DNA from 3 places in the Clostridium sp. DMHC 10 genome. Region 3 is predicted to be linked to each of the others. Evidence: predicted binding sites of a transcription regulator. Region 3 holds the regulator's gene; each other region holds the start of a gene.
The links. Region 3 encodes HrcA, which represses chaperone genes, less so after heat shock. Its sites were predicted from a motif close to TGTTAGCACTCNNNNNNNNNGAGTGCTAACA; they were not measured.
Positions count from the first base shown of each region.

Region 1 (11,087 bases), 630 kb from region 3:
TAACTGCTGTAAGCTGAGGTACACCAACTCCTGCTACAATTCTAGTAGTACATATCGATCCAGGTCCAATTCCAACCTTAACGCAATCTGCACCTGCTTCTATAAGATCTTTTGTAGCTTCTCCTGTTGCAACATTTCCTGCAATAACCTGCAAATCAGGATATACAGACTTTATTTTCTTAACAGCTTCTAAAACACCTTGTGAATGACCATGCGCTGTATCAAGTACTATAACATCAACACTTACATCAACTAAAGCTTTAACTCTATCCATCATGTCTTTTGTTACTCCAACACCTGCACCACATAAAAGTCTACCATGTTCATCTTTTCCTGCATTAGGGAATATTCTAACTTTTTCAATATCTTTTATTGTTATAAGTCCTTTTAATTTAAATTCATCATCTACTAAAGGAAGTTTTTCTATTTTATGTTCTTTTAAAAGATTTTTTGCTTCTTCAAGTGTTGTTCCTTCTTTAGCTGTAATTAAATTTTCGCTTGTCATAAGCTCACTTATTTTTCTAGTAAAATCTTCTTCAAATACTATATCTCTGTTTGTTATTATTCCAACAAGTTTTCCTGTCTTATCAGTTATAGGAACACCTGATATTCTATATTTACTCATTACATCAAGTGCATCTTGAATGGAATTATCTGCTGCTAATGAAAAAGGATTCGTTATAACTCCATTTTCTTGTCTTTTTACTCTATCAACTTCACTTGCCTGTTCTTCAATGGACATATTTTTATGGATTATTCCTATTCCACCTTCTCTTGCCATTGCTATAGCCATTTTAGATTCTGTAACAGTATCCATTCCAGCACTCATTAGGGGGATATTAAGTTTTATCTTTTTAGTTAAATTAGTTCTTAAATCAACTTCCCTAGGTAAAACTTCAGACTTGTTTGGCACGAGTAACACATCATCAAAAGTATAAGCTTGTTTTAAAATTCTTCCCATTTATATATAACTTCCTTTCAAAAATAAATTTTTTAAGTTAAACTAGTTTGTCTTTATCCATATAGAATATAAGCATACTAATTTTCTTTGAGAGTGAAAATTAGCATGCTTTAATATACATCAAACACGCCTCAATCACTCATAGTCAGAAATTAACGGTTTCTGGTAGATACTTCCTGCCATATTCAGGATATATATGAGTTTTATCAATTATTTTTATAACATATTTTATTCTCTATTTTATTCATAAATTTGCATTTTGTCAATCATTATCGACACAATATTGATTAAAAAATTTCTTTTCACAAATATTCTTCCTCTAAACTTTATATCAAAAAATAAATTTTCTCTGCTTCTATATAAATATACTTGGTTATATTGACCAAAAGTATACATATTTTAATCTACAAAAAATAAAAATTCAAGAGAACTTTTTATTCTCTTGAATTTTTTTATTTCTTTTATTTTAGTACATTCCGTCCATTCCCATTCCTGGAACTCCTGGTGCTGCTTTTTCCTTTTCAGGTATATCAGCTACTGCACATTCAGTTGTAAGGAATGTAGAAGCAACTGAAGCCGCATTTTGAAGTGCTGATCTTGTAACCTTTGTAGGATCAACAATTCCAACATTTATCATATCAACATATTTTTCATGTAAAGCATCGAACCCAATGCCTTTTTCGCTGTTTACAATCTTTTCGATTATAACGGAACCTTCAAGACCTGCATTTTCAGCTATTTGTCTTACTGGTTCTTCAAGAGCTCTAACTACTATGTTTATACCAACTTGAGCATCTTGTTCTTCATCAGTTAACTTGCTTACTTCTGGAAGTACATCTATATAAGCAGTACCACCACCTGCAACTATACCTTCTTCAACGGCTGCCTTTGTAGCTGCAAGAGCATCTTCTATTCTAAGTTTTCTTTCTTTAAGTTCAGTTTCTGAAGCTGCTCCAACTTTGATAACTGCAACTCCACCAGCAAGCTTTGCTAATCTTTCTTGAAGCTTTTCTCTATCAAAATCTGAAGTTGTTTCTTCTATTTGAGCTCTTATTTGAGCAACTCTATCATGGATTTCAGTCTTGTCACCTTTTCCATTTACAACTGTAGTGTTTTCTTTTGATATCTTAACACTTTCAGCTCTACCAAGCATATCAACAGTAACGTCTTTCAAGTCTTTTCCAAGCTCTTCTGATATTACTTCTCCACCTGTAAGTATAGCTATGTCTCTCAACATTTCTTTTCTTCTATCACCGAATCCTGGTGCTTTTACAGCAACGCATGTAAAGGTTCCCTTTAATTTATTGATAACTAATGTTGCTAAAGCTTCTCCTTCAACATCATCAGCAATTATTAAAAGTTTCTTTCCTTGTTGAACTATTTGTTCAAGTACTGGAAGAATTTCTTGTATATTTGATATTTTCTTATCTGTTATAAGTATATATGGATCATCAAGTGATGCTTCCATCTTTTCACTATCTGTTACCATATATGGGCTTAAATATCCTCTGTCAAACTGCATTCCTTCAACAACATCAAGTTCAGTTCCCATTGTTTTTGATTCTTCAACAGTTATAACGCCTTCATTGCCTACTTTTTCCATTGCATCTGCAATTAATTTTCCTATTTCAGGGTCAGCAGCTGATATTGAAGCAACTCTTGCTATATCTTCTTTACCATCTATAGGTTTTGATATTTTCTTCAATTCTGCAACTGTTAAGTCAACAGCTTTTCTAATTCCGTTTCTTATAAGCATTGGATTAGCTCCAGCTGTAACATTCTTTAATCCTTCTCTTATTATTGCCTGTGCAAGAAGTGTTGCTGTAGTAGTACCATCTCCTGCTACATCATTTGTTTTAGTAGCAACTTCTTTTACAAGTTGTGCTCCCATATTTTCATATGGATCTTCAAGTTCTATCTCTCTTGCAATACTTACACCATCATTTGTTATAAGTGGTGCTCCAAATTTTTTATCTAAAACAACATTTCTTCCTTTTGGTCCAAGAGTAACTTTTACTGTGTTAGCAAGTTTATCTACACCTTTTTGCATAGATCTTCTTGCATCTTCTCCGTATAATATTTGCTTTGCCATTTTAAAATCCCTCCCGAATTTATAAATAGTTTAAATACAGTTAAATCGATGCGAAACTTAATTTATATACGTTTCAAAATGACAACTTTCAAAACATTATGAGACATATATAAGTTTAGTTGAGCTGATTTCACTAAATTAGTCTTCTACTACTCCTAAAATATCATCTTGTTTTACAATTAATAGTTCTTCACCATCAATTTTAACTTCAGTTCCGCTGTATTTTGAGAAAAATACTTTATCTCCTGCTTTTACATCCATTTTTACTTCTTTTCCATCAACTATTCCACCAGGACCTACTGCTATTACCTCTGCAAGCTGTGGTTTTTCCTTAGCTGCACCAGGTAATACTATTCCGCTTTTAGTAGTCTCCTCTGCTTCTAACCTTTTAATTACAACTCTGTCTCCAAGTGGTCTAACTTTCATTTTTAAACCCCTCCTTAAAAATTATATTAAAAATTTTATTAACTTTATAATTTTTATTAGCACTCGCTAATATTGAGTGCTAACACAATTATTATAATAATTAATAGTTGATATATTGGCAAACTTAATATACGTTACTATTTGGTTAATATTACTGATTATAGTAAATTGATATGCATTAAATTGTTTTTTGCTAAATTACTCTTTTTATCTATAAATATCAATTTGAATAAAATTCCTACACTTGTCAATAATGTTTAACACAAAATTTTTATGAAGGCAGTGAATAATTTGAAGATAGTATCAAATTTAACTAAGATATTTTTTTCTTTCCTTTTGACATTGACAACTATTTTATTTTTCACAAAAATAACAATGAACTTAAAGCCAATTTACTATTACGATGCATTAAATTTAGACATAATAGAAGAGTATAACCTTTATATTGAAAAATATAACTTAAATACTCAATATTTAAATTCTATTTCTCTCAAAAAAAATTACAATTATGTAATTGATTATATACAAAACCATAAAAAAGAGGCTTTTAAACTTCCAACTATACCTTTTTCTTCAAAAGCCAAAACACATTTTGAAGATGTAAAAAAAATAATAAAATATGGAGAATACACTTTTATAGCTTCTATAATATTATTTATAGCATTCTCTTTTATAACAAAAAAAATTATGTTATTTTCTGCCTAAAAGCCAGCGGAAAAGAACTGATTGCTATAACTGTTTTTCATCTTTTCTTTCACTTTTTAATTTTGATGAATTTTTTGATTCATTTCATAAGCTTATATTTCATAATCAGTACTGGATTTTTGATCCACAATATGACCCCGTTATATTAATATTTCCAGAAAATTATTTTATGCATTGTGCTGCTATAATCTTATTTTTTTCATTAATAACAGGCATATTTTTTTATATAAAAGGAAAATAAACTTCTAGCTATTTTTATCCGATTTTTTCTTAATAATGTTCTTTAATATTTTTTCTCCCTTTAAAGTTCCTATTATAAATAAAATAATCATAACAACAGCTATAATGGCAAGATGCAAAACATTGCCTTCAGTCAGCTTATTTCCAAAATACGCAGATACAAATATGCCTGGAAGTCTTCCCATAGTTGAGTAAATAATAAACTTTTTTCCGCTTACTCCAGAAGCTCCACATAGATACGCTAATATATCTTTTGGCAATCCTGGTATAAGATAAATAAGAAATATTGCAGCAGCAGCATTTTCACTTTTTAAAAATTTTCTAAATTTAGATGCATTATTCTTCGCCGTAATCTTTTCTATAAAAGGTTTTCCTAAAAAGTTAGAAAGAAAAAACGCACCGACACTCCCTATAGTTATTCCTATAACAGATATTAGACTTCCATAGAATGTGCCAAAAACATATCCACCTGCAATTTGAACTATTTCCCCTGGTATAAAAAATACAATTACTTGGGCTATTTGCATAACTAAAAAAGCAAGCGTACTGTACCTTCCATAGGATAATATAAATTTTTTTACCTTTTCAGTATCCTTCATCATATAAAAATACTTTGAGTAGTATATATATGTACAGTATGCTAAAAAAACAATAAGCAAGATTCCACCAATTTGTGCTTTATATTTTAAAATTCTATTGTACATAATTTTCATTTTACTAGATACGTTATTGAAAAAGTTTTTTTAAGCCCATAAATTCACTTCCAAAATTAAAGTTTGTTAACAAATATTATTATACCAAAGGTTTGTCAAAGGCGTAAATGCTGCTGGCAATTGTTAACATAAATTTATCATACCTGTATTTTATTCTCTCTAGCATAATAAAATAGATATTGTTGTGCAAAACCAGATAAATTTCCAAACTTGTTTCTACCAAAGTCTCTTATTTTTTTAAGTGATACATCTGGAGCCACATAAAATTTCATCATAGCCTTCTTAACCCAAACATCTACAGGAAAAGCAGAATACTTATTCATAGAAAATAGCATTATACAATCTGCAACCTTAGGTCCTACTCCCATTAACTTTTGAAGTTCCTTATGACAATCATCATCATTAAGAGAAGCTATAAAATCAAGATTAACTTCTCCACTATATATTCTATCAATAGTATCCTTTAAATATTTTGCCCTAAATCCAGTACTGCATTCTTCAAAATCCTTCTCGCTGCCAGTGTGGAGTTTGTCAATTGTAGGGAATGAATAAAAAATATCATTGTTATATGTAATTTTTTCTCCCCACTTTTTACTTATATTTTCTATAGCTTTTTTAATCATTGGAATTCTATTATTAGCAGAAATTATAAAAGATATTAGCATTTCAAGTTTCTCTTGTTTTAAAAGTCTTATTCCATATCCAAAATCAACAGACTTTTTTAATAAAATATCCTTGCTAAGTTCCCCTTTTATTTTTGTGTAATTCCTGCTTAAATCAAAGTACTCACACCATGTATTTTTAAATTCCTCTTCATTGATATTATATATTAACACATCATTTCCCTTTTTCTCTACCTCTATAACCTTTCCCAAAGCCACACCTATATAACTGCCATTTTCCCGTCTATTCCATCTAAAACACTGTCCACAATCAAATATATGGCTAAGTTCAAAGTTCTTTACATCCTTCACTAAAACTCCATTATTAAAGCTTTCAATTGTATTAAAATCCATTTATAAGCACCTCCTACTTTATATTTTATCATATAAAAAAATCCCCATACTTAAATGAGGATCTTTTTTTTGCTATTATTTTGAATAGTCGTAAAAACCTTTTCCAGTTTTTCTTCCAAGCCATCCAGCTCTTACATATTTCTTAAGTAATGTATGTGGTCTGTATTTAGAATCTCCTGTTTCTGAATAAAGAACATTCATTATAGCAAGACATATATCAAGACCTATAAAATCTCCTAATTCTAATGGTCCCATTGGATGATTTGCTCCAAGTTTCATAGCTTTATCTATGTCTTCTACAGAAGCTATTCCTTCTGCATATATTCCAACTGCTTCGTTGATCATTGGAATTAATATTCTATTTACAACAAATCCTGGTGCTTCTGCAACTTCTACAGGATCTTTTCCTATAGCAACAGCACATTCTTTTACAGCATCAAAAGTTTCCTGTGAAGTAGCAATTCCTCTTATTACTTCAACAAGCTTCATAACAGGAGCTGGATTAAAGAAATGCATACCTATAACCTTATCAGGTCTTTTAGTTGCTGATGCTACTTCTGTTATAGAAAGTGATGACGTATTTGACGCAAGTATAGTTTCTGGCTTGCATATATTGTCTAAGTCAGCAAATATTTGTCTCTTTATATCCATTCTTTCAACTGCTGCTTCAACTACAAGATCACAATCAGCTGCCAAATTAAGGTCAACTGTTCCTGTAACTCTCTTTAATATTTCAGCTTTACCAGCTTCGTCTAATTTTCCTTTTTTAACTAATCTTGAAAGATTTTTATCTATAGTAGCTAATCCTCTTTCAACGAACTCGTCTTTAATATCTCTTATAACTACTTCTAATCCTTTAGCTGCAAATGCTTGAGCAATTCCTGCTCCCATTGTACCTGCACCTATAACACATACTTTTTTCATTACACTAGCCTCCTATTTTTAACTTCCATATAAATAATTTATACATTATGAAAATTACTAAGCATAGTTTTTTCATAATGCATAAATTTAATTCTATTTTATTTGCCAGATAATAATTATTAGTTGTTAGCTGCTTTAATTTGAGCAATTAATTCAGGAACAACTTTATTTAAGTCTCCTACGATTGCTAAATCTGCAACTTGCATTATTGGTGCTCCTGCATCCTTATTTATAGCAATTATGTAATCTGAATCCTGCATTCCTGCTAAATGCTGAATTGCTCCTGATATACCGCATGCAATATAAAGTTGTGGTCTTACTGTCTTTCCTGTTTGACCAACTTGAAGATCTTTATCTACCCATTCTTTTTCAATTGCTGCCCTTGAAGCTGCTATAGTTCCGCCAAGTACATCAGCAAGTTCTTGAAGTTTGGCAAAGTTTTCTTTGCTTCCAACTCCTCTTCCACCAGCTACTAATACTTTAGCTTCTCCTATATCAACAGTATCTTTTGCAACCTTAACAACATTTAGAACTTTTGTCCTAATATCGTCTTCTGTTAAGCTAAAAGCAACTTTTTCAATTTTGTCTGAAGAAACATTTGACTGATCCTCAGCTAATTTTGAGAAAACTCCTGGTCTTACAGTTGCCATTTGTGGTCTATGGTCTGCACATACGATTGTAGCCATAAGGTTACCACCAAAAGCAGGTCTTGTTGCAAGTAAGTTGTTGTTTTCAGGATCTATATCAAGTGCAGTACAGTCAGCAGTTAATCCTGTTGAAAGTCTTGCTGCCATTCTAGGTCCTAAGTCTCTTCCTATGAAAGTTGCACCTATAAATAGTATTTCAGGCTTTCTTTCATTGACTAAGTCACATATAACCTTTGCATATGCATCTGTGGTAAAATGCTCTAAAAGCTTGCTATCAGCAGCTAAAACTTTATCTGCTCCATGAGCTAAAAGTTCTTTTGACATTTCATCTGTATTATATCCTAATAATACTGCTGTCAATTCAACACCAAGTTTTCCAGCTATTTCTTTACCTTTTCCAAGTAATTCTAAAGATACTTTCTGTAATTTTCCGTCTCTTTGTTCAGCAAAGACCCATACGCCTTTGTAATCTGCTATATTCATAAAGCTTCCCTCCTACACATTAAATATAGTGCTTCTCTTTTAATTTTGAAACTACATATGATGCTGCTTCTTTAACAGGCTTATCAACAAGTTCTCCCTGTCCTTTTGCTTCTTTAGTTACAGATTTTTTAACCTTTGTTGGTGAACCTTTAAGTCCTAAAAGACTTAAGTCGATATCTATATCATTTTCGCTCCAGATCTTTATTTCCTTGTCAAATACTCCAAATATATTTCTTACATCCATATATCTTGGCACATTTAATTCTTTTATTGCAGTTAAAAGAACTGGTGTCTTAACTTCTACATCTTCATATCCATCTTCCCAAGCTTTTCTTACCTTTAAAGCATCTCCGCTAACTTCAACTTTTTCTACATAAGTTACTTGAGGTATTCCAAGATGTTCTGCAATTTCTGGTCCAACCTGTGCAGTATCTCCATCTATTGCCTGTCTTCCAGCAAATACTACATCATAATCTAATTTTTTAATAGCAGCTGCAAGAGTATGTGATGTTGCAAGAGTATCAGCTCCTCCAAAAGCTCTGCTTGATACAAGTATTGCTTCATCTGCACCCATAGCTAAAGCTTCTACTAAAGCATTTTTAGCTTGTGGTGGTCCCATTGATACTATAGTTACATGCGCACCAACGCTTTCTTTTAATACTAATGCTTCTTCTAATGCATTTTTGTCATCTGGATTTATGATTGATGGAACTCCTTCTCTTATAAGTGTTCCTTTTACTGGATCTATTTTAACTTCAGTTGTATCTGGAACTTGTTTTAAACAAACAACTATATTCATTTAGAATTTCCTCCTTTTATCTAAAAATATGATTTGAAATAACTAATTTTTGAACCTGAGTTGTTCCCTCATATATTTCTGTTATCTTAGCATCTCTCATCATTCTTTCAACTGGGTAATCTTTAGTGTATCCATATCCACCGAAGAGTTGAACACATTTTGTAGTTGCTTCCATAGCAACATCAGCAGCATAAAGTTTTGCCATAGCTGCTTCTTCATTATATGGTAGTCCCTGATCTTTGCACCAAGCTGCTTTGTATACTAAAAATTTAGTTGCTTCAATTTTTGTCTTAATATCAGCCATAGTCCAAGCTAATCCTTGGAATCTATCAAGACTTCTTCCAAATTGTTTTCTTTCTTTCATGTAGTCTCTTGTTACTTCAAATGCTCCTTCAGCAATTCCAAGAGCCTGTGCTGCTATACCAATTCTTCCTCCATCAAGAGTCTTCATGGCAATTCCAAATCCTTTTCCTTCTTTTCCAATAAGGTTTTCCTTTGGAACTATACAATCTTCAAATATAAGTTCTGTAGTTGAAGATGCCCTAATACCCATCTTGTTTTCTACTTTTCCTACTGAGAAGCCTTTGAAACTCTTTTCTACTATAAATCCAGATATTCCTTTAGTTCCTTTGCTTCTATCTGTCATACCAAATACGCAAAATACATCTGCAACTCCACCATTTGTTATAAATATTTTTGAACCATTTAATACATAATGATCTCCTTCAAGAACTGCTGTAGTTTGCTGACCAGCTGCATCTGTTCCTGCGTTTGGTTCTGTAAGTCCAAATGCTCCTATTTTTTCGCCTTTTGCAAGTGGAGTTAAATATTTTTGTTTTTGTTCTTCAGTACCAAATTCATTGATTAATGAAGCACAAAGTGATGTATGTGCTGAAAGAATAACGCCTGTTGTGCCGCAAACTTTTGATAATTCTTCAACAGCGATTATGTATGAAAGTACATCTCCACCTGCGCCACCATATTCTTTTTTAAATGGAATTCCCATCATTCCATATTTAGCCATTTTTTTAACATTTTCCATTGGGAATCTTTCTGTTTCGTCAATTTCTGCTGCTATTGGTTCAACATCATTTTTAGCAAATTCTCTAACCATCTGTTTTACTAATTCTTGTTCTTTTGTCAATGCAAAATTCATATAAACTTACCTCCTATCTATTTTTGAAACCTTCTGGTTTTCTCTTTTCAACAAAAGCAGTCATTGCATCTTTTTGATCTTCTGTTGAAAAACATTCTCCAAATGCTTCTGATTCAAATGACAAAGCAGTGTCAATGTCACATTGAATTCCTCTATTAATAGCCTGCTTGCTTAATTTAACAGCTATTGGAGCGTTATTTACAATTGTATTTGCAAGCTCTTTTGCTGTATTCATTAATTCACCAGGTTCTACTACTTTATTTACAAGTCCAATTCTTAAAGCTTCATCTGCTTTTATATTCTTTGCAGTAAAAATAAGTTCTTTAGCCATTCCCATTCCTACAAGTCTTGCAAGTCTTTGAGTTCCACCAAATCCAGGTGTTATTCCAAGACCAACCTCTGGCTGACCAAATCTTGCATTGCTTGAAGCAATTCTTATATCACAAGCCATCGAAATCTCACAGCCGCCGCCTAATGCAAAACCATTAACAGCTGCTATTACGGGTTTTTCTAGAAGTTCTAATCTTCTAAATACTTTATTTCCTAGTATTCCAAATTTTCTTCCTTCTATTACATTCTTGTCTTTCATTTCAGAAATATCTGCTCCAGCTACAAAAGACTTTTCACCTGCACCTGTTAAAATAATTGCAAGCACTTCATTGTCATTTTCAATTTCATCTAAAACGTAATCAAGTTCAGTTAAAGTTTCACTGTTAAGTGCATTTAATGCCTTAGGTCTGCTTATAGTAACTATAGCAATTTTACCTTCCTTTTCAAGGATGATATTTTTTAATTCCATGACTTATCCTCCTAAATCTTTTTATTCTTTGTTAATATTCTAACAAAGAAAACTAAAATTTTAGAAGCCTTAAGCTTCATTTCTAATTATATAATTAATTATTTCATATTTCAATAATATTTACAT
Region 1 covers NZ_LGVB01000015.1:2,424,164-2,435,250, forward strand. Annotated here, with positions in the region: gene guaB (IMP dehydrogenase) at 1-961, opposite strand, end outside; purine riboswitch at 1,084-1,181, opposite strand; gene groL (chaperonin GroEL) at 1,428-3,053, opposite strand; gene AGR56_RS13755 (co-chaperone GroES) at 3,192-3,479, opposite strand; gene AGR56_RS22910 (DUF1461 domain-containing protein) at 3,771-4,184, shown strand; gene AGR56_RS13765 (TVP38/TMEM64 family protein) at 4,430-5,137, opposite strand; gene AGR56_RS13770 (DNA-3-methyladenine glycosylase) at 5,275-6,153, opposite strand; gene AGR56_RS13775 (3-hydroxybutyryl-CoA dehydrogenase) at 6,229-7,077, opposite strand; gene AGR56_RS13780 (electron transfer flavoprotein subunit alpha/FixB family protein) at 7,197-8,207, opposite strand; gene AGR56_RS13785 (electron transfer flavoprotein subunit beta/FixA family protein) at 8,227-9,006, opposite strand; gene AGR56_RS13790 (acyl-CoA dehydrogenase) at 9,023-10,162, opposite strand; gene AGR56_RS13795 (short-chain-enoyl-CoA hydratase) at 10,176-10,961, opposite strand.
Region 1: a site for HrcA is predicted at 3,534-3,564, ahead of AGR56_RS13755 (co-chaperone GroES). Genes of this name have one in related genera too.

Region 2 (11,087 bases), 1.1 Mb from region 3:
ATGGAAAGAGAAATAAAACATGTTGTAATTGATGAGGCACAGGATTACAGTAAACTTCAGTTTATGGTTATAAAGGAAATTACAAAGTGTCTTGGTATGACTATTGTAGGAGATTCTAACCAGAGGATTATACCATTAGTTTCAGAGAAGGTTCCTATGGAAGAAATTATTGAAGTTTTTGATGAAATGGATGGGGAACTATTTAAGCTTAATAAAAGCTATAGGTCTACAGCCGAAATAATGAAATATGCTAATAAATTTTTAAATGATGATACCATAGTTCCACTTGTAAGAAAAGGTGAAGAAGTTGAAGAAATTACAGCTCAAAGTGATGATAAGTTTACTTCTATTGTTGATAAGCAGATATTAAATATGAAAAACAGTGGCATTGAAACGATAGGAATAATATGTAGGAATATGGATGAAACAAAGTATTTTGGAAGTCTTCTTAAAAATAATCAATATATAAAGGTAATAGATAAGGAAAATTTAATTTACTCTGGTGGGGAAGTAGTAATTCCGTCATACCTTGCTAAAGGGCTAGAATTTGATGGTGTAATTATGATTAACACAGAAAAATTCAATGAAGAAGATAAAATATCATATGTAATGGCAACAAGAGCACTTCACAAGTTGTGTGATATTTATATCGATTATAAGTGGAATGAAAATAAATAACTAAAGGAAGCTTTGTTTTAAATAAGTGCAAAAGAGAGCGTTTATTTAAAACAAAGCTATAGATTAACATGGGGAAGGGATAATCATGGATAAATCAAAGGCAGTAAGTACTAAAGTGCCTTTTATTGAAGAAAATATCAAAGAAGAAATGCAGGAAATGCAAGAAACCTTAATGGTTTATAGAGCTGCTATAAAAGAGGTTAGCACTAAACTTGATATATTGGATTATGAATTTAAAGTTAGAAGACAAAGAAATCCAATAGAATATATGAAGTCAAGAGTTAAATTGCCTGACAGTATAATGGGTAAACTTAGACGTAAAGGACTAGAGGAAAGTATTGAATCAGCAAGGAAAAATTTAAATGATATAGCGGGAATAAGAGTGGTTTGCTCATTTGTTAGCGATATATATGAGATTGCAGACATGCTAAAAAAACAGGATGACATTACGTTAATAAAAGAAAAGGATTATATAAAAAATCCTAAACCTAATGGATATAGAAGTCTTCATATGGTTTTGGAAATCCCTATATTCTTCTCAGATCATGTAGAGCCTGTGAGAATTGAAGTTCAAATACGAACAATTGCAATGGATTTTTGGGCAAGCCTGGAGCATAAATTGTATTATAAATCAGGTGAAGGTAATTCAATACATATAAAAAATCAATTAAAAGAATGTGCAGATATCATAACAGAAACAGATATGCGGATGCAGAGTATACAAAGAGAAGTGGAGAAGTTAAATTAGCCATTTACTTTATGTTAAAATAGCATAACAGAAGTTTTATTAAGGATGCATAACGAAATATTATTTCAATGCAGCCTGTTTTTTTTACGTTTTAACAGGTTGAGAGAGGTCAATAAACATAAACTAAAGCGAGTGATATTAAGTAATTAGTATGATTACTATTTTTCAGAAATATGTACCAAAAGATAAGCGAGGAATGATTTTTAGTCTATTTTCAATTATTATGAATTTATTAACACCTATTTCACTGCTTTTTTCTGGAATTGTGCTGGATTATATTAGCACACCTAGTACCCTTTCTATTTGTGGATTAACTTTAATAATTGGAGCTGGATTTTTAATAAAAAGTTTATTAGATTTAGACAATTTTAATAAGCTCGACACTTAATAATAAGTGATGTAAAATTACATTATAAGGAAGATTATTAATAGTTTGAGGAGTGATGGGTTTAATGGGTAATAGTAAAATTATAGTATATGAAATTCGATTAAATATTAGTGAGGCGAAATATATATGAGCATAAAAGTTTATACGTTGAATTCTTTTGCAAAAACAGAAGGAGGAGGAAATCCAGCTGGAGTTGTTTTAAATGCAGATCATTTATCGGTAGATGATATGCAAAAAATTTCAGCAAAGGTTGGTTTTTCAGAAACAGCTTTTGTAAAAAAATCGAATAAAGCCGATTTTAAGGTTGAATTTTATACGCCGAATTCGGAAGTAGATATATGTGGACATGCAACTATTGGGACTTTCACTTTGTTGGCCTATAAAGGCATTATAAATAAAGGACAGTATACTCAGGAAACAAAGGCGGGTATTTTAAAGATAGAGTGTAATAAGAATAATGTAATTTATATGGAACAGAAAAAACCTGAGTTTTATGAAATACTTGATAAAAAAGAAATAGCGCAGTCATTAAACCTTGATGAAACTGATATTATGAGTGAACTTCCTATTCAAATTGTATCTACAGGTTTAAAGGATATTTTAATTCCAGTAAAGTCACTTAAGGTACTTAACAATATAAAACCTGATTTTAATAAAATTTCATGTATTAGTAAAAAGTATGGTGTTGTTGGGTATCATGTTTTTACTTTAGAAACGCAAAATAATGGAACTGCTCATTGCAGAAATTTTGCTCCCTTATATGACATACCAGAAGAGGCAGCAACGGGAACTTCAACTGGAGCATTAAGCTGTTATTTATATAGGCATGGAATTATTAATGAAAAAAGTTCACGAAGTTTAGTTTTTGAGCAAGGATATTCGATGAGAAGACCTTCAGAAATTTTAAGCAGCTTAATAATTAAAAATGGTGAAATTAGTGAAGTAATGGTTGGAGGAACAGCATTAAATATTGAAGAACGATTTTATTAATAGCATTGATTAAAAGGAGAATTTTAATGAAAACAATATTAGTTACTGGCAAAGATGGTTTTTTTGCTTCTAGATTTATTGAATATTATAAGGAGAAATACAACATTATTGGATTTAGTCATAGTGATTTAGATATAACGAATGAAAAACAAACAGTTTCAATAATATCAAAATATAACCCTGATTATTTAGTGCACGCAGCCGCTATATCAGATACAGGTACCTGTGAAAGAAATCCAGAAAAATCTTTTGAAGTAAATGTTAAAGGTTCAATTAATGTTGCTAAGGCATGCTTAAAAACAAAAGCGAAATTAATATATTTAAGTTCAGATCAAGTATACAATGGAAACGATGAAGAAGGACCATATGATGAAAAAAGTTTTAATCCTAATAACGTATATGGAAAACATAAGATTGAAGCGGAAAAAGAAATACTTGAAATAATGGATAATGTAGTTATCTTAAGGTTTACATGGCTTTTTGATCTTCCACAAAGACATAAGAAAACAAATTCTAATATAGTATGGAATATAGTAAAAGCATTAATGGAAAATAAGGCTATAAAATTTCCGGCAAATGAATATAGAGGAATTACATATGTGTATGATTTAGTAAAGAACTTTGATAAAATTATTGATTTGCCAGCTGAAGTCTATAATGCAGGAAGTGAAAATAATTTAAGCACATATGAAGTAGCAGAAAAAGTTGTTGCTGCAATGGGATTAAGCTGTAGAGTTAGAGAAATTTTAATAAAAGATATTGAAAGATATAAAGAAAAAAATAGAGATTTAAGAATATCAAATAATAAACTTAAAAATCATGGTGTATTTTTTAGTAGCACAGAAGAAGCAATTGAAAATTGCATAAAGGATTTTTTATCTTAAGTATTTGATGGAAAATGCACTGATACAACAATTTATGTTTATTATCCAATTGAAGATAGGTATCAAGAGGTTGCTAAAAACTTTGAGGAGTGGGCAATAGGATTGCTTTCTGGGAGGATAAAGAGTTAGTATAGACAAACTGGAATTTGTCGAGCTGAGTGAAGGGTTTTAATTCGCCCTGCTCATTAAAAAACTAACTTTTTCACTTATGTGAAAAGTGAAGGGTTTGACATAGCTTTGCTTGTCAAAGGTGAAGGTTTTTGCCACGGCAAAAGGTTAAGGAATATTTTTCTCCGTTTCTCTACGAAAAATAAATAATTTAATCCGTAATAGAAGTTGCAGTCATGATCTAAGGTAGTTTTACGTTTTAAACTTTTAAAATTTTAAAATTAAATTGTATAAGCATTTTCTCACATCCTTACTAATATAATACTATATTTATATTAAAAATGAATGAAATTGTGAAAATCACTCACTATTTATTTTTGACAAGTATAATTTATTTATCCACTAAGTTTACTACAAGTTGGATAATTAAATAAATTCTAAAAACATATTGACAAAGAAGAAATAATTGTTAAAATAAAATTAGCACTCAGTTATATAGAGTGCTAACAAAATATTGACTTAAAAATTTATTGATAATATATACAATCTACGAAAGGAAATGATATCATGGCAACAAAACAGTTTAAGGCAGAGTCAAAAAGACTCCTTGATTTAATGATCAATTCTATCTACACAAATAAAGAAATATTCCTAAGAGAGCTAATATCAAACGCAAGCGATGCAATTGATAAGAGTTATTATCGTTCACTTGTAGATGAAAATGTAACTTTCAATAAAGAGGATTTTTACATTAGAATTACAGCAGACAAGGAAAATAGAACACTTACTATAACTGATACTGGTATAGGAATGACAAAGGATGAACTTGAAAACAACCTTGGAACTATAGCAAAGAGTGGATCTTTAGCTTTTAAAAATGAAAATGAAGCCAAAGAAGGAGTAGACATCATAGGACAGTTCGGAGTTGGCTTTTACTCAGCATTCATGGTATCAGATGATGTAGTTGTAAAAAGCCGTTCTATAAATTCCGATGAGGCTTACAAATGGGAATCAAAGGGTGTAGAAGGTTATGAGATTGAAGAGTGTAAAAAAGATGAAGTTGGAACTGAAATAACACTTAAGATAAAAGCAAATACAGAAGACGAAAGCTACGATAAATACTTAGAAGAATATACACTTAAGGAATTAGTTAAAAAGTATTCTGATTTTATAAAATATCCTATAAAAATGATGGTAAAAAAGAGTAGAGTAAAAGCTGGTACGGAAGACAAAGAAGATAAAGATAAGGAATATGAAGATTATTTTGAAGATGAAACTTTAAACAGCATGGTTCCAATCTGGAGAAAGAACAAGAATGAATTAAAACAGGAAGACTACGACCAATTTTATATGGATAAACATTTTGGATGGGAAAAGCCTTTAAAGACAATTCATTCAAGTGTTGAAGGTGCAGTAAGCTATACAACACTTTTATTTGTACCGGCTAAAGCTCCATTTGACTTCTATACAAAAGAATTTAAAAAAGGTCTAGAGCTTTATTCAAACGGTGTACTTATAATGGAAAAATGCGAGGATTTACTTCCAGATTACTTTGCATTTGTTCAAGGATTGGTTGATTCTGCTGATCTTTCTTTAAATATTTCAAGAGAGCTTTTGCAGCACGATAGACAACTTAAATTTATTGCAAAGAAGATAAAAGAAAAAATCAAAAATGAACTTTTATCTATGCTAAAAAAAGACCGTCAAAACTATGAGAAATTCTATGAAAGCTTTGGAAGACAGCTTAAATATGGAGTTTATTCTGATTACGGCAGCAATAAAGATGTTCTTCAAGATTTACTTTTATTCTACTCTTCAACAGAAAAGAAGCTTGTAAGCCTTGATGAATATGTTACCCGTATGAAAGAGGATCAGAAGTTCATATATTATGCAGCTGGTGAAAATATAGATAAAATTGATAAGCTTCCGCAGACAGAGCTTGTTAAGGATAAGGGTTATGAAATACTGTACTTCACTGATGATGTAGATGAATTTGCAATTAAGATGCTCATGAAATACAAAGAAAAAGAATTCAAATCTGTTTCAAGCAAGGATTTAGGTTTTGAAGCTGATGAAAAAGAAAGCGAAAAGGAAACAGAAGAAAACAAAGAATTATTTAATTTCATGAAGGATGTACTTAAAGATAAGGTTAAAGAAGTTAAAGCATCCAACAGGTTAAAAACTCATCCAGTTTGTCTATCAAACGAGGGTGAATTATCTATAGAAATGGAAAAAGTACTTAAAATGATGCCTGATGGAAATGGTGTTAAGGCAGAAAAGATTTTGGAGATAAATACAAATCACCCAATGTTTGATGCTATAAAGAAAGCATTTGCAGAGGATAAAGATAAATTAAAGATTTATTCAAATCTTCTCTACAATCAGGCTCTACTTATAGAAGGACTTCAAATAGAAGATCCTGTACAATTTGCTAATGATGTATGCTGCTTAATAAAATAGGAAATTTAAATTTAAATTGTGCCAAAATGCCATATTTAAGGTATTATGGTGCAATTAAATTTTTTTATTTAGAGTTTATTTTAGATATTTAACTAATTAATTATAATTATTACTTGACAATTTATATTCATAGATATATCATGTAAATATAGAAAAGGTAAGCTTTAATTACCGAGTTACTAAAAGTTACTTAGTTATAAAAATTAAATGAGGTGAAGTAGAATGTCAAAAAGTTTTTATGAAGCTGTAGAAAATAGAAGGACAATATATGGTATAAGCAAGGAAAGTACAATTAGCGATAATAGATTAAAGGAAATAATCAATTTTGCAGTTAAAAATACTCCTTCTGCTTTTAATTCACAAAGCTCAAGAGTTGTGGTACTGCTAGGAAAAGAACATGATAAAGTTTGGGATATTGCGAAAGAAGAACTTAGAAAAATAGTACCTAAGGAAAAGTTTTCCGAAACAGAAAATAAAATAAACTCATTTAAAAATGGATATGGAACTATTTTGTTTTTCGAAGATCAAAATGTAGTGAAAGCACTTCAACAAAAGTTTTCACTGTATAAGGATAACTTTCCAGTATGGTCAGAGCAGGCGTCAGGAATGCTTCAGATAAATATATGGAATGCACTTTCATCTGAAGGAATTGGAATATCTCTTCAGCACTATAATCCACTAATTGATAGTGAAGTGAGCAAAGAATGGAACATACCAAGTGGATGGAAATTAAGAGGGGAGATGCCATTTGGCAAACCTACTTCTGCTCCAGAGCAAAAAGATTTTTCTCCACTAGAGGATAGAGTTAAATTTTATAAATAAGTTGTGCTTTAAAAGAATGTGATAAAGTTTAATAGATTAAAATTCCAGATCTTGTAATTACCTGGAATTTTTTTTATTGAATTTATTAATTTATAAAAATATTAAGTAAAAATGTTTGTATTGATATATAGAGTAAATTATAATTGTATTAGCAATAATAAAGTTAATAGGAGCGATGAATATGATAAATTTTGGGATAATAGGTACAAGCAAAATAGCTGATCAATTTGTAAAAAGTGCAAGGTTAATACCTGATTTTAAACTTAATGCAGTATACTCAAGAAAATACGAAACTGGTAAAGAATTTGCAGAAAAATATGATGCCCAAAATGTATTTACGAATTTAGAAGATATGGCTAAAAGTAATTTCGTTGATGCTGTTTATATAGCAAGTCCTAATTCACTACATGCGCAGCAGGCAATAAAATTTTTAAATAACAAAAAACATGTTTTGTGCGAGAAATCAATGGCGTCAAATTTAAAAGAAGTAAGCGCTATGGTTAAGGCAGCAAAAGATAATAAAGTCCTTTTAATGGAGGCTATGAAAGTTACATTTTTACCGAACTTTAAGATTATAAAAGAAAATCTACATAAAATAGGAAAGGTTAGAAGATGTTTTATAAGTTATTGTCAGTATTCTTCAAGATATGATGCATATAAAGAAGGAAACATTCTAAATGCCTTTAAGCCTGAGTTTTCAAATGGAGCTATTATGGACATAGGTACTTACTGTATACAGCCTCTAGTCAATCTCTTTGGAAAGCCAAACAAGATAAAGGCTTCTTCCTTGAAACTTGAATCTGGGGTTGATGGTGAAGGAAGTGTAATTTTATCTTACGATGATATGGAAGGTGTAGTTATTTACTCAAAGATATCTAACTCCTATATTCAAGGTGAAATTCAAGGGGAAAACGGATCTATAGTTTTTGATAAAATAAATCCTATCGAGAAGGTTTTAATTATATATAAAGATGGAAGAACAGAGGATATATCAATGCCTCAAAGAAAAGAATCAATGTATTATGAAATCAAAGGATTTATACAGGATATTAAAAGTGGCAAATTAGAGTCCGATATTAATTCACATTTTCAATCTATAACTTCAATAGATATTATAGAAAATACACGAAAACAGACAGGAATAGTATTTCCAGCAGACTTTTCATAAATTGTACTTCAACTAAATATATGCTGGTATGAGGAGGTAAGTTGTGCAGCCATATATAGCTGTTTTAATAATTTCATCATGTATATTTTTGGTATCGGTTAAGGCTTTATGGAGCAAGTTGTGCATAAGTGGAAGGAAATTGCTTGCTTTGAGTGGGGTATTAGTCTCCATATGGAATGGAATGTATGCAGCAGAATTACTAAGTCATGATTTGAAAATTAAAACATTATTATTTTCTATTAGATATATATTCATTGTTTATATACCAGTGTTATGGTTAATAGCAACGGCGGAGTTCACAGAAAAAGATGAATTTCCCCAATACTTTAAAGCAATATTTTTTATTATCCCCACCATTGTAGCTGTTATTATTTTAATCAGTCCATATAATAATTTATTTGCATATGATTTTAACATAGAGTTAAAAAACGGTTTTAACATTCTTACCAAAAAATTTGGAAGTTGGTTTTGGGTTGATACTGTATATAATTATTTAATAAATATAATTAATATAGCAATTTTATTGAAAGTGGCTTTTTCAAAGCCGTACAATGTTAGAAAGCAAGCAATTGGTATTATTGTAAGCATAAGCTTCCCGATTTTTAGCAATATAGTTCAGACTATTAGCATGCAGTTTGGTAATTGCATAGATTTTACACCTGTTTCATTTTTATTTTCTGCATTAATAGCTGGTTTTGCTACAATACAATATGGATTTATAAATGTTGTTCCTATTGCAAGAGAATATGTTTTTGAAAGCATGGATGAGCTTATGATAGTGATGGATAACAATAGAAAGATAATTGATCTAAATAAAAGAGTGGTTGATGCATTTAGTACCAGTATTAGTGAGATGCTAGGAAAGCCAATAGAAAGTTTAATTAGTGAAATTTCAAGGTATGATTTTTCTAATTTACGCAATGATCCTTTAAAAATTCAACTTAACCACAAATTTCGGGAGAAAAAAATTTATTATTATGGTTCTATAAAAGCTATTAAGTTTGATAGTGATAATGTAACTGGATACTTGCTGTTATTGCAGGACGTAACACAGCTCACCAAAGCTCAAAATAGATTGAGAAGGTTAAATACTAAGCTTTATAATGAATCAATAAGAGATGGCTTAACAGGATTATATAATAAAAAGCATATTACTAAATTATTGAATGAAGAAGTTGAAAAAAGTAAAGGAAAACAACTAGGTCTTACTATCGCTATAATGGACATTGATTTTTTTAAGAAAATTAATGATAGCTATGGGCATTTGGTTGGCGATGAGGTCTTAACGAAGGTATCTAAGATAGTGAGGAGTGAAATTAAGGACAATATAGAGATAGGAAGATTTGGGGGAGAAGAGTTTCTTATAATTATGCCTGGCATTACGCTGCAGGAGGCTATTAAATTATGCGATAGAGTTAGAGAAAAAATCTCATGCTGTAAATTTAAATATGAAAAATTGATGGTTACTACCAGCATAGGTTTAGCTGAATTTAATGATGATGATATTAACAGTATCTTAAAAAGAGCAGATGATTCTTTATATAAGGCAAAAGAAAATGGAAGAAATAGAGTTGAATTTTACTGAAATAAAGTTCTTTTAAGTGATGGTAAGCTTAAGAGAATTTTATTTTTGGGCTTTGTTTTATTATGAATTTAAAACCACTGCCGCATGAATAAAAATCATGGGCAGTGGCTAGGTTAACTATTTATTACCTTTTTTGCTTTCATCTTTATGTACTGCAGCTTTATTTCCATTGTTTGAGTTATTATTTTTTACTTTTTCATCAGCGTTTTTCTTTGAAGCTTCGGTTGCTTCTTTTTCTGTTGTAACAGTTGTTTTAGGAGCAGTAGTTGTATTAGTGTTTTCTGTTGTTTGAACTGTAGAAGTACTGCTGTTTGTAGGTGCAGGGCTGATACTGTTTTCAGTTGTTGTACTAGTGCTGCCATCAGTAGTTTCGGTTGTAGAGGTAGGATTAGTAGTATTTTCATCAGTATCAGTGGTTTTATCCTTTTTTCCTTTTCCTATCTTTGTGCTCTTAATAACTTCGCTTTTATTTTTCTTGGCATTATCAAATGCAGTTTGCTTTTCTGCAAGTACGGTATTAGCAGCATCTAAGACAGCTTTAGCTTTTTCTATTGAAGCAGTATCTCCAGTTTTTGTAGCATCAGCTAAGGTTTTCTTTGCAGTATTTACTGCTTTTTTAGCATCATTTAATTCATGTCTTGCAGTTACCATTTGTTTTACAGCTTCTTTTTTCTTAGCTTGCATTTCTGCTACTGCAGCCACTTTTTCAGATGCACTCTTAGGAAGTTTATCTTTTAGAGCATTAAGTGTATCAATAGAGTTTGTGTTGAAGCTTTCAACATCTTTAAGTGCAGTATCAACATCTTTAGCTTCATCTTCTGATGCAGGACTGTCTTTTAGAACTGAATCTATTTCTGTTGATGTTTCATCTGATGCAGCTTTTAGGTTATCTACTGCTTCCAATTCTAAGTTTGATTTTTTACTTTCTATTAATTTTTGGATTTCACCTAATCTTTCTTTTTGAATTTCAAGAAGTTTTTCTATTTTCTTAGAAGGTGAACTTGCAAGTTTTACCTCTAAATTATCTATAGCTTTATCAAGTGGATATAATATACTTCCAGGTGTTACACCTGCATAAGCTTTGTAGTCACCAGTTGTATTTTCTGCTGCAAATGCAGATACTGATAAAGACATTGTGAAGAATAGAGATAATCCTAAAATAAATTTTCTTTTCATAATAAATTTCCCCCTTTGTGATTTTCAGTAATATTTACGAGAAGATTGGTTAATTTGAGGGGGGAAATTAAAAAAAATTA
Region 2 covers NZ_LGVB01000015.1:2,911,376-2,922,462, reverse strand. Annotated here, with positions in the region: partial or broken gene AGR56_RS16050 (UvrD-helicase domain-containing protein) at 1-678, shown strand, start outside; gene AGR56_RS16045 (GTP pyrophosphokinase family protein) at 764-1,426, shown strand; gene AGR56_RS20960 (hypothetical protein) at 1,650-1,814, shown strand; gene AGR56_RS16040 (PhzF family phenazine biosynthesis protein) at 1,941-2,804, shown strand; gene AGR56_RS16035 (sugar nucleotide-binding protein) at 2,831-3,688, shown strand; gene htpG (molecular chaperone HtpG) at 4,364-6,256, shown strand; gene AGR56_RS16025 (nitroreductase family protein) at 6,479-7,078, shown strand; gene AGR56_RS16020 (Gfo/Idh/MocA family oxidoreductase) at 7,260-8,246, shown strand; gene AGR56_RS16015 (diguanylate cyclase) at 8,290-9,831, shown strand; gene AGR56_RS16010 (DUF5667 domain-containing protein) at 9,949-11,007, opposite strand.
Region 2: a site for HrcA is predicted at 4,275-4,305, ahead of htpG (molecular chaperone HtpG). Genes of this name have one in related genera too.

Region 3 (11,087 bases):
CAGAACTAGTTAAATTGGATATACTGCTTAACGGAGAAGTAGTAGATGCGCTTTCAATGATTGTTCCTAAAGAAAGAGCTTACGGAAAAGGAAGAGCTATAGCTGAGAAATTAAAAGAAATTATACCAAGACAGTTATTTGAAATACCTATTCAAGCAGCAGTTGGAGGAAAAATTATAGCAAGAGAAACTGTAAAGGCTATGAGAAAAGATGTTCTTGCAAAGTGCTATGGTGGAGATATTTCAAGAAAGAGAAAACTTCTTGAAAAACAAAAAGAAGGAAAAAAGAGAATGAGACAGGTTGGAAGTGTTCAAATTCCACAGGAAGCATTCATGTCTATATTGAAGGTGGATTGATTATGGGAAAATTGGGTTTGTATATACACATTCCTTTTTGTAAAAAGAAATGTCTGTATTGTGATTTCCCATCCTATAGCTGCATGGAAAAATATATGCTTGACTATGTAAAGGCATTGTGCCTTGAAATAGAAAATAAGTGTAAGGGTAAAAGATTTAATACTATATTTATTGGAGGAGGAACTCCAAGTTATTTATCTATGGAAGCATGGGAGATTTTAAAAGAAACTTTGCATAAAGTTAATAAACATGAAGATTGTGAATTTACGGTTGAGTGCAACCCAGGTTCTTTTTGATAAGGATAAGCTTGAAGTTATAAAGACAGCTGGTGCAAATAGGATAAGTATAGGACTTCAAGCATGTCAAAATGAACTTTTAGCGAGCCTTGGAAGAATTCACAATTTTAGCGAATTTTTAAAAGGCTTTGAAATGGCAAGAAATATCGGATTTAAAAATATAAATGTAGATTTGATGTTTGCCATTCCAGGACAAAGTTTTGAGCAGTGGAAAGAAACTTTAGAAAAGGTAAGTAACTTGAATCCAGAGCATATCTCATGCTACAGCCTTATTGTTGAAGAAGGAACACCATTTTATAAAATGAAAGAAGAAGGAAAGTTAGCACTTCCAGAAGAAGATGTTGAAGTTAAAATGTACAACTTTACTGTAGAGTTTTTAAGAGACAATGGATACAAGCAGTATGAAATATCAAATTTCTCTAAGGAACATAAAGAGTGCAAGCATAATTTAATATATTGGAGTATGGATGAGTATATAGGCTGTGGTGCCTCTGCTCATTCTTATTTTAATAATATAAGGAATAAAAATGAGAGCAATGTAAAAAGATATATTGAGAAAATTTTAAGTTATGAGGATACATCAGTTGAAAAACATGAAAATTCTACGAAAGATAATATGGAAGAATTTATGTTTTTAGGACTTAGAAAGACCAATGGAATAAGAATCAGTGATTTTAAAAGTAAATTTAATGTTAATATTTATGACATATATGGGGCCGTAGTTAATAAATATGAAAAGCTAGGACTTATTAAGATTGAGAGTGATAAAGTTTTTTTGACAGAAAAGGCAGTTCATATTTCTAATACTATAATGTCTGATTTTATATTGGAGTGATATTTTAAGCAAAGTAGAGAAAATTAGGCAAATAATAAAAATAATTTTATTATTTAACTTATAAGCTTAAAAATGAGATTTTCCATAAAGTAAAACATATTGACAAATACAAAACAAGGTGTTATTTTATAAACATAGTCATTAGCACTCAAACAAGGTGAGTGCTAATAAAGAGGTGAGAATATGGATATGGAGGAAAGAAAACTTAAAATCCTTCAAGCAATAATAAATGACTATATAAGCACTGGTGAGCCTGTAGGGTCAAGAACTATAGCCAAAAAATATGATTTAGGTATAAGTTCGGCCACTATAAGAAATGAAATGGCTGATCTTGAGGAAATGGGATATATAGAACAACTTCACACTTCTTCAGGAAGAAAACCTTCTGATAAGGGATATAGACTTTATGTAGATAAGCTTATGAAAGTGCCTAGAATATCACCTGAAGAAGAGATGATAATAAAAGCTAAGATAATTGATGAAGCTCTTTTTGAAGTCGATAAAATTATTAAGCAGGCTATGTCATTAATTTCTGATATGACTAAGCTTACATGTATAGTTAAAGCTTCATCAGCTGATAAAAGTTATATAAAATCCATACAGCTTATTAATGTTTCTTCAAGTAGTATACTTTGTGTAATAATAACTGATAATGGATTTATTAAAGATAGCATTATAAGAGTATCAAAAAGTGTTATTGATGAAAACTTAATGAAAATGACTGCTTTAATCAATGAAAGAATAAAAGGTCTTACTATAGAGCAGATAAACCTAGAAGTAATAAATAACCTTAAAAATGATTTGAGAGGATATGAAGATATATTCTCATCCATTATTACTAATATATACACTATATTAAAGCAGTCGGATTCATCTAAGGTTTATATGGAAGGAACAACAAACATATTTAATTATCCAGAGTTTAGAGATATTGAAAAGGTTAGGGATTTCCTTTCACTTGTAGGTAATAATGAAATTATGAAAAGTCTTATTAATGTTTCAGATGGATTTACTATAAGTATAGGAAATGAAAATAATATTTCTGAAGCTAAAGAATGTAGCATAATTTCATCAGTGTATGGCGTAAATGGGAGACCGTTTGGTACAATTGGAGTTATAGGGCCTACAAGAATACCTTATTCTAATGTTATAAGGGTCATAAAGGAAGTTGTTGATCAAATTAATGATAATCTAAAAAGGTTGTATGACAATGATGAATAAAGTAAGAGGTGAAGTTGATGAAAAAAAATAAAAAAGATGCTGAAAAAGCTATTGAAAATGAAAATAAAGATGAAGCAGTAGTAGAAGATAAAGTTCAAAATGAAGAAGAAGTTGAAGTTCAAGATAAAAAAATAGAAGGAGAAAAAGAAGAATCTCCAGAAAAGAAAGAGTTAGAAGATATGAAATTATTCAATTCCAAGTTGAAAGATGACAATGAAAAATTATCAAATGAACTTGAAACTATGAAGGATAGAATTTTAAGACTAACTGCAGAATATGACAACTATAGAAAGAGAACTGCTAAGGAAAAAGAAGGGCATATACACTGATGCATGCAGTGATGTTATAAATGAAATGCTTCCATCTTTAGACAACTTAGAAAGAGCAGCTACATCAAGTGGAAGTGCTGAAGATATAAAAAAGGGCATTGATATGACTATAAGACAATTTAAAGATGCTCTTGCAAAATTAGGTGTTGAGGAAATACCAGGTGAAGGTGCATTTGATCCTAATTTCCACAATGCTGTTATGCATATTGAAGATGAAAACTATGGAGAAAGCGAAATAGTTGAAGTTCTTCAAAAGGGATATAAAAGAGGAGATAAGGTATTAAGACATAGTATGGTAAAAGTAGCAAACTAAAATATATAGGAGGTTTTTATTATGTCAAAAGTTATAGGTATTGATTTAGGAACAACAAATTCATGTGTGGCTGTTATGGAAGGTGGAGAACCTGTTGTTATAGCTAATGCTGAGGGTGCAAGAACTACTCCTTCAGTAGTATCATTTCAGAAAAATGGAGAAAGACTTGTAGGTCAGGTTGCAAAAAGACAGGCAATAACAAACCCTGATAAGACAATTATATCTATAAAGAGAGAAATGGGAACATCACATAAAGTATCAATAGATGGTAAAGATTATACACCACAAGAAATTTCAGCAATGATACTTCAAAAATTAAAAGCTGATGCAGAAGCTTATTTAGGAGAAACAGTTACTCAAGCAGTTATAACTGTTCCAGCATATTTTAATGACAGCCAAAGACAAGCAACAAAGGATGCAGGAAAAATAGCTGGTCTTGAAGTTTTAAGAATAATAAATGAACCAACAGCAGCATCACTTGCATATGGTCTTGACAAAATGGATACAAATCAAAAGATATTTGTTTATGACCTTGGTGGTGGTACATTTGATGTATCCATACTTGAACTTGGAGATGGAGTATTTGAAGTTAAATCAACAAATGGTAACACTCGTTTAGGTGGAGATGACTTTGACAATAAAATAATGGATTACATTGCAGAAGAATTTAAGAAAGACAATGGAATAGATTTAAGAAATGATAAAATGGCACTTCAAAGATTAAAAGAAGCTGCTGAAAAAGCAAAAATAGAATTATCATCTTCAATGCAGACTAACATAAATCTTCCATTTATAACTGCAGATGCAACAGGTCCAAAGCATATAGATATGAATTTAACTAGAGCTAAATTTAATGAATTAACTCATGATTTAGTTCAAGCAACAATAGAGCCAATGAAGAAAGCACTTAATGATGCAGGACTTTCAATAAATGAAGTAGACAAAGTAGTACTTGTCGGTGGTTCAACAAGAATTCCAGCTGTTCAAGAGGCAGTTAAACAGTTTACAGGAAAAGAACCTTCAAAGGGAGTTAATCCTGATGAATGTGTTGCAGTTGGAGCTTCAATACAGGCAGGAGTTTTAACAGGGGATGTTAAAGATGTACTTCTTCTTGATGTTACACCTCTTACTCTTGGAATAGAAACTTTAGGAGGAGTTGCAACTCCATTAATAACAAGAAATACTACAATACCTACAAGAAAGAGCCAGGTATTCTCAACAGCAGCAGACAATCAGCCATCAGTTGAAATCAATATAGTACAGGGTGAAAGAAAAATGGCTGCTGACAATAAGAGCCTTGGAAGATTTACTCTTGATGGAATAGCACCAGCTCCAAGAGGAATACCTCAAATAGAAGTAACATTTGATATAGATGCAAATGGTATAGTAAATGTTTCTGCTAAAGATAAGGGAACAGGAAAAGAATCTCATATAACAATTACAGCTTCAACAAACTTAACAGATGAAGAAATAGATAAAGCTGTAAAGGATGCAGAAAAATTTGCAGAAGAAGATAAGAAAAAACAAGAAAAAATAGAAGTTAAAAATAATGCAGATCAAATGATCTTCCAGACTGAAAAGACATTAAAAGATCTTGGAGATAAAGTACCTGCTGAAGATAAAACTAACATTGATGCAAAATTAGAAGATCTTAAGAAAATTAAAGATAGCGATGATACAGAAGCTATAAAGAAAGCATCAGAAGATTTAACTCAAGCTTTATATGCAGTAACAACTAAAATCTATCAGCAAAACCCAGGAGCAGCACAGGGAGACCCTAATGCAGCAGGTGCTGGAAGCCAAGGCGCAAATTCTGGCAATGCTGGAGATGGAAAAGGCAATGGCGACGATAATGTAGTTGATGCAGATTTTAAAGTTGATAATGACAAATAAAAAATGTTTGAAAAAATTAATTTATAAGTATAATAAAAGGGAAACTGATATTAAAAATAATAGAAGTTGTTTCCTGAATATAAGGGAATGGGTTTTTACCCTTCCCTTAATTTTAAGTTAGTAGAAATTCAGCAATATAATTGTAGATTTTGGGTGGTGAAAGGGATGGCAAAAAAAGACTACTATGAGGTACTTGGACTTCAAAAAGAAGCCTCAGAAGATGAAATAAAAAAAGCATTTAGAAAACTTGCAATAAAGTATCATCCTGATAAAAATAGAGGTAATAAAGAGGCTGAGGAAAAATTCAAAGAGATAAATGAAGCCTATCAGGTTTTATCAGATCCTGAGAAGAAAGCTAATTATGATAGATTTGGAACAGCTGATTTTAATGGCGCAGGCGGAGGCTTTGGTGACTTTTCAGGCGGTGGTTTTGGCGATTTTTCAGACTTAGGAGATATATTTAGTTCATTCTTCGGTGGTGGTTTTGGAGGCGGAGGATCTAGAAGAAATCCAAATGCTCCAGAAAGAGGAAATGACCTTGAATATACCGTGACTTTAACTTTTGAAGAAGCAGTTTTTGGAGTTAAAAAAGAAATTAATTTAACTAGAAGTGAATCTTGTGAAACATGTCATGGAACAGGAGCAAAGCCTGGAACATCGGCTAAAAAATGTGATAAGTGCGGAGGTTCGGGTAGAATAAGAGTTCAGAGAAACACTGCACTTGGAAGTTTTGTAACTGAAACCTCCTGTGATAAATGTGGTGGTAAAGGAACAATAATTACTGAACCATGTCCGGATTGTCATGGCTCAGGTAATGTAAGAAAGAGAAGAAAAATATCTGTAAATATACCAGCTGGTGTTGATACTGGCAATGTAATACCTCTTAGAGGGCAAGGAGAGCATGGCAAAAATGGAGGACCAGCAGGAGATTTATATATAAATATAAAAGTTATTCCTAGTAAACAGTTTAAGAGACAAGGTTTTGATGTGTATATGGATACTCATATAAGTTTCCCTAAAGCATCATTAGGAACAGAAATAACAGTTCCTACTATTGATGGTGATGTGAAATATACAATTCCAGCAGGAACTCAATCAGCAACTGTATTTAGATTAAAGGGAAAAGGAATTTCTAGAGTCAATAGTTCAGGTAGAGGAGATCAGTACGTAAAAGTTATAGTTGATGTTCCTAAGACTTTAAATGAAAAACAAAAGGAAGCTTTAAAATTATTTATGGAAGCTAGCGGAGAGTCTTCTAATGAGAAAAAGGGGAAATTTAAGTTTTTCTAAACTGTTTTAAAGAAGGATTTTAGAGCATAATATAGAATAGTTAAGTATGATAGTAATCTGACTATAACTTGGAAGGAATGATGCTCTATGATGCTTGATCTTGATGCAAGTGAGGTAAAGAAAATAAAAAATTTAATAAACACTAGAATTCAAGAATTGCGTTACGATATGGATGAAGAATATGAAGATAGTGAAGAAGAACTTAGAAATGTCATAAGAGGTTATAAAAAACTCCTTGGTAAAATAGAAAGCCAAGTAAAAGAGTGATATAATGTTAAATACAAGTAAGAATTAAGACTTCTTACTTGTATTTTTAAGGTGATTTTGATAGAAATGCATCCAAGTTTAGGAGGGCTCTATGCCTCCTAAATCCTATCATAAATAATATATTTGGAGGAATAAAGTTGGATAAAGATTGGATAGAAGTTAGTATTGTAACAAGCAGTGAGGCTGTTGAGGCAGTTACAGGAATACTTTACAATACACCTGTTAAGGGAGTTTCAATTGAGGATTCAAATGATATCGAATTTAAGAAGAAGCATCATGGTGATTGGGATTATTTTGATGAAAAACTTCTCAATATAAAAGAAGGTGCGGTAATAAAGGGATATTACAAAGAAGACAAGGAATTTGAAAATAATTTTGAATACATAAAAAAAGTGTTGATAATTTAGGCGAATTTGGAATAGATAAAGGTAAAGGTCTTGTAGTTTCTAATAAAGTTAATGAACAAGATTGGGAAAATAACTGGAAAAAGTATTATAAGCCTACTAAAGTTGGTGCTAGAATTGTAGTAAAGCCTATATGGGAAAAGTATGAACCAAAAGATTACGAATTAGTTGTAGAACTTGATCCTGGTATGGCATTTGGAACGGGAACACATGAGACTACAAGGATGTGTATACAGGCACTTGAAAGATATGTGGATGATAATTCAACGGTTTTTGATATAGGAACAGGATCTGGTATACTTGCTATTTCAGCAGCTAAATTGAATGCAAGTAAAGTTTTAGGAGTTGATCTTGATCCTGTTGCGGTAGATTCTGCAAAACAAAACTTGAAGTATAATAATTTAGACAACATTGAAATCAAACACGGAGATTTAATGGAAGTTGTTGAAGGAAAAGCAGATGTAATTGTAGCAAATATTATTGCAGAAGTTATAAAGATTTTAATACCTGATGTAAATAAATTTATTACAAAGGGAGGATATTTTGTATCATCTGGTATAATAAAAGATAGAGCTAAGGATGTAATTGAAGAATTAAGAAAAAATAAATTTGAGATAGTAGAAGTTAATAACCAAGGAGAATGGGTCTGTATTGTTGCAAAAGCATAAAATATTTAAGGAGAGTGTTCTAAAATATGCACAAATTTTTTGTCGCCAAAGAAAATATAGTTAATAATATTGTAAGTATATACGGCGATGATGTGAAACATATATATAAGGTGTTAAGGCTTAAAGAAGGGGAAAAAATAAGCATAAACAACTGCAATGGAGAGGAATTTGTAGCAGAAATAACTCATATAGATAAAAGCATTGTAGAAGCTAAAATAATAGAAAAATTAGATGTGAACAATGAAAGTCCACTTGATGTATATTTATTTCAAGGAGTCCCTAAAGCAGCAAAAATGGATATTATAGTTCAAAAAGGTTGCGAACTTGGACTAAAGGAAATAAATCCTGTTATAATGAAAAGAGTAGTTGTAAAAAACGAAATGAAGGAATTCAAGAAACTGGATAGATGGAATAGGATTGCATTTGAAGCATGTAAGCAAAGTAAAAGAAGTTTAATAACTAAAGTAAATGATGTAATTGAGTTTAATGATATGCTTGAAAAGCTAGAAGACATTGATCTAGTGATAGTTCCTTATGAAAACGAAGAAGGTACTGGACTAAAAAAAGTAGTGAAAGAAATAGATGGTAAGAACATTAAAAATGTAGCAATTGTAATAGGACCTGAAGGTGGTTTTGATGAACAAGAAATAGAAGAACTAAAGCAAATTGGAGCACATATAATTACACTAGGACCTAGAATACTTAGAACTGAAACAGCAGGTTTTGTATGTACTTCACTTGTTATGTATGAACTATCCGATATTGGAGGAAATTTATAATGAAAGTTGCTTTTATCACACTTGGATGCAGAGTAAATTCATATGAAAGTGAAGCTATGGCCGAAAAGTTTATTAAAGAAGGATATGAACTTGTAGAGCCAGGAGACAAGGCTGATGTTTATGTTATAAATACATGTACGGTTACAAATATGGGTGACAGAAAATCAAGGCAGATGATAAGTAAGGCAAAAAAATTAAATAAGGATGCTCTTATAGCAGTTGTAGGATGTTACTCTCAGGTTGAGCCTGAGAAGGTATCTAAAATAGATGGTGTTGATATAATACTTGGAACTAAAAATAAGGGAGATATAATAAAATATTTAAATGAATTTATTGAAAAAAGAAAGCAAATAGTAAACGTCAAAGATGTTTTTAGAGATAAAAAATTTGAAGATCTTAAAATAGAAGAATATCATGATAAGACAAGGGCGTTTTTAAAAATACAGGATGGCTGTAATAGATTTTGTTCATACTGTCTTATACCTTATGCAAGGGGTGGAATATGCAGTAAAGATCCTGATGAGGTAATAAATGAAATCAAGGAACTTGCTAAGCACGGATTTAAGGAAATTATATTATCAGGAATACATATAGCATCTTATGGTCTTGATCTTAAAAATGGTTGGGATTTAATTAGGATTATTGAAGAAGCCGAAAAAATTGAAGGTATAGATAGAATAAGAATAGGATCAATTGAACCGACATTTTTTACAGATCAAGTAATTGAAAAGATAAGATCTATGAAAAAGATGTGTTCTCATTTTCACTTGTCACTTCAAAGTGGGTGTACAGATACACTAAAGAGAATGAATAGACATTATACAGCAGAGGAATACAAGAATATTGTAGAAAAGATTAGAAAGAATATAAAGGATGTGTCAATAACAACTGATGTTATTGTGGGTTTCCCAGGTGAAACTGAAAGTGAATTTAATGAAACTTATAATTTCCTTAAGGATATAAAGCTTACTAAAACTCATATATTTAAATATTCTAAGAGAGAAGGCACAAAGGCAGCTGATATGAGCAAGCAGGTTGATGGTAATGTAAAAGAAGCTAGAAGTGCTAAGCTTATTGAACTTAACAATAAAAATGAGAGTGAATTTATAAAGAAATTTATTGGAAGAAGTATGAAGGTGCTTTTTGAAAGTAATTTTGAAAATAATAGTAAATTGTACGAAGGATATACTACTAATTATATAAAAGTTGTAGTAGAAAGCCATAAGAATATATCTTCATCTATATTAGATGTAAATATTATTTCTGATAAGAATGAGTATTTAATTGGCGAAATTATACAGTGAATGCATTGCATAGAGGAAAAAATTTGATTTATATTGAATATATTATCAGAAGGGGGTGATTACATGGATGATTGTGTTTTTTGTAAAATAGTAAAGGGAGAAATACCAAGTAATAAAGTATATGAAGATGATAAAATAATAAGCTTTAAGGACCTAAATCCTGAAGCTCCAGTGCATGTGCTTATTATTCCTAAAAAACATATTTCAAGTCTTAATGATGTTAATGATGAAGACGCTGAAATAATAGCACATATATTTAAAACTGTTCCTAAGCTAGTAAAAGAGCTTGGAATTGATGAAGCTGGGTATAGAATAGTTTCAAATTGCGGAGAAAATGGTGGGCAGAGTGTTCCACACGTTCATTTCCACTTACTTGGAGGTAGAAGTCTTAACTGGCCTCCAGGCTAAAAACATGCATATAAATTGTTCTATGAACGCATGAAATTGTTGACATTAAAGCTTTATGTGTTGTATAATTGTTTTGTGTTATTTTGCCCAATAGCTGCATTTGAATTATAGTTAAGCTAGCGGAGGGAGGGATATAGATGTCAGAAATTAAAGTTGGCGAAAATGAATCTTTAGAGAATGCGTTAAGAAGATTTAAGAGAAAATGTGCTAGAGCGGGGGTTCTTTCAGAAGTAAGAAAGAGAGAACATTATGAAAAGCCTAGTGTAAAAAGAAAGAAAAAATCTGAAGCTGCTAGAAAAAGAAAGTTTAAATAGGTTTGAAAGAAGGTACGTGAATGTCCCTTAAGGAAAAACTACAGCAAGATTGGAAAGAAGCCTTGAAAAGTGGAGATAAATTTAAGGCTAACATAATCAGTATGGCTAGAGCTGCTGTTTTACAGGTTGAAAAAACCGATGGCGAAAAGTTAGATGACTCAAATGTCATTGAGGTTTTATCAAGAGAAGTTAAACAGAGGCGAGAGGCTTTAGTTGAGTTTGAAAAAGGTAATAGGCAAGATTTAGTTGATAAAGCTAATAATGAGATAAAAATCCTTATGAATTACCTTCCTCAGCAATTGACTGAAGATGAGATTAAAAGTATTATTAACGATGTAGCTAAAGAAGTTGGAGCAAATGGCATGAAAGACATGGGAAAAGTAATGAAATCTGTAACTCCTAAAACAAAG
Region 3 covers NZ_LGVB01000015.1:1,796,207-1,807,293, forward strand. Annotated here, with positions in the region: gene lepA (translation elongation factor 4) at 1-356, shown strand, start outside; partial or broken gene hemW (radical SAM family heme chaperone HemW) at 359-1,487, shown strand; gene hrcA (heat-inducible transcriptional repressor HrcA) at 1,671-2,708, shown strand; partial or broken gene grpE (nucleotide exchange factor GrpE) at 2,726-3,350, shown strand; gene dnaK (molecular chaperone DnaK) at 3,372-5,243, shown strand; gene dnaJ (molecular chaperone DnaJ) at 5,409-6,533, shown strand; gene AGR56_RS10755 (hypothetical protein) at 6,621-6,800, shown strand; partial or broken gene prmA (50S ribosomal protein L11 methyltransferase) at 6,938-7,872, shown strand; gene AGR56_RS10765 (16S rRNA (uracil(1498)-N(3))-methyltransferase) at 7,899-8,651, shown strand; gene mtaB (tRNA (N(6)-L-threonylcarbamoyladenosine(37)-C(2))-methylthiotransferase MtaB) at 8,651-9,955, shown strand; gene AGR56_RS10775 (histidine triad nucleotide-binding protein) at 10,019-10,363, shown strand; gene rpsU (30S ribosomal protein S21) at 10,501-10,677, shown strand; gene AGR56_RS10785 (GatB/YqeY domain-containing protein) at 10,698-11,087, shown strand, end outside.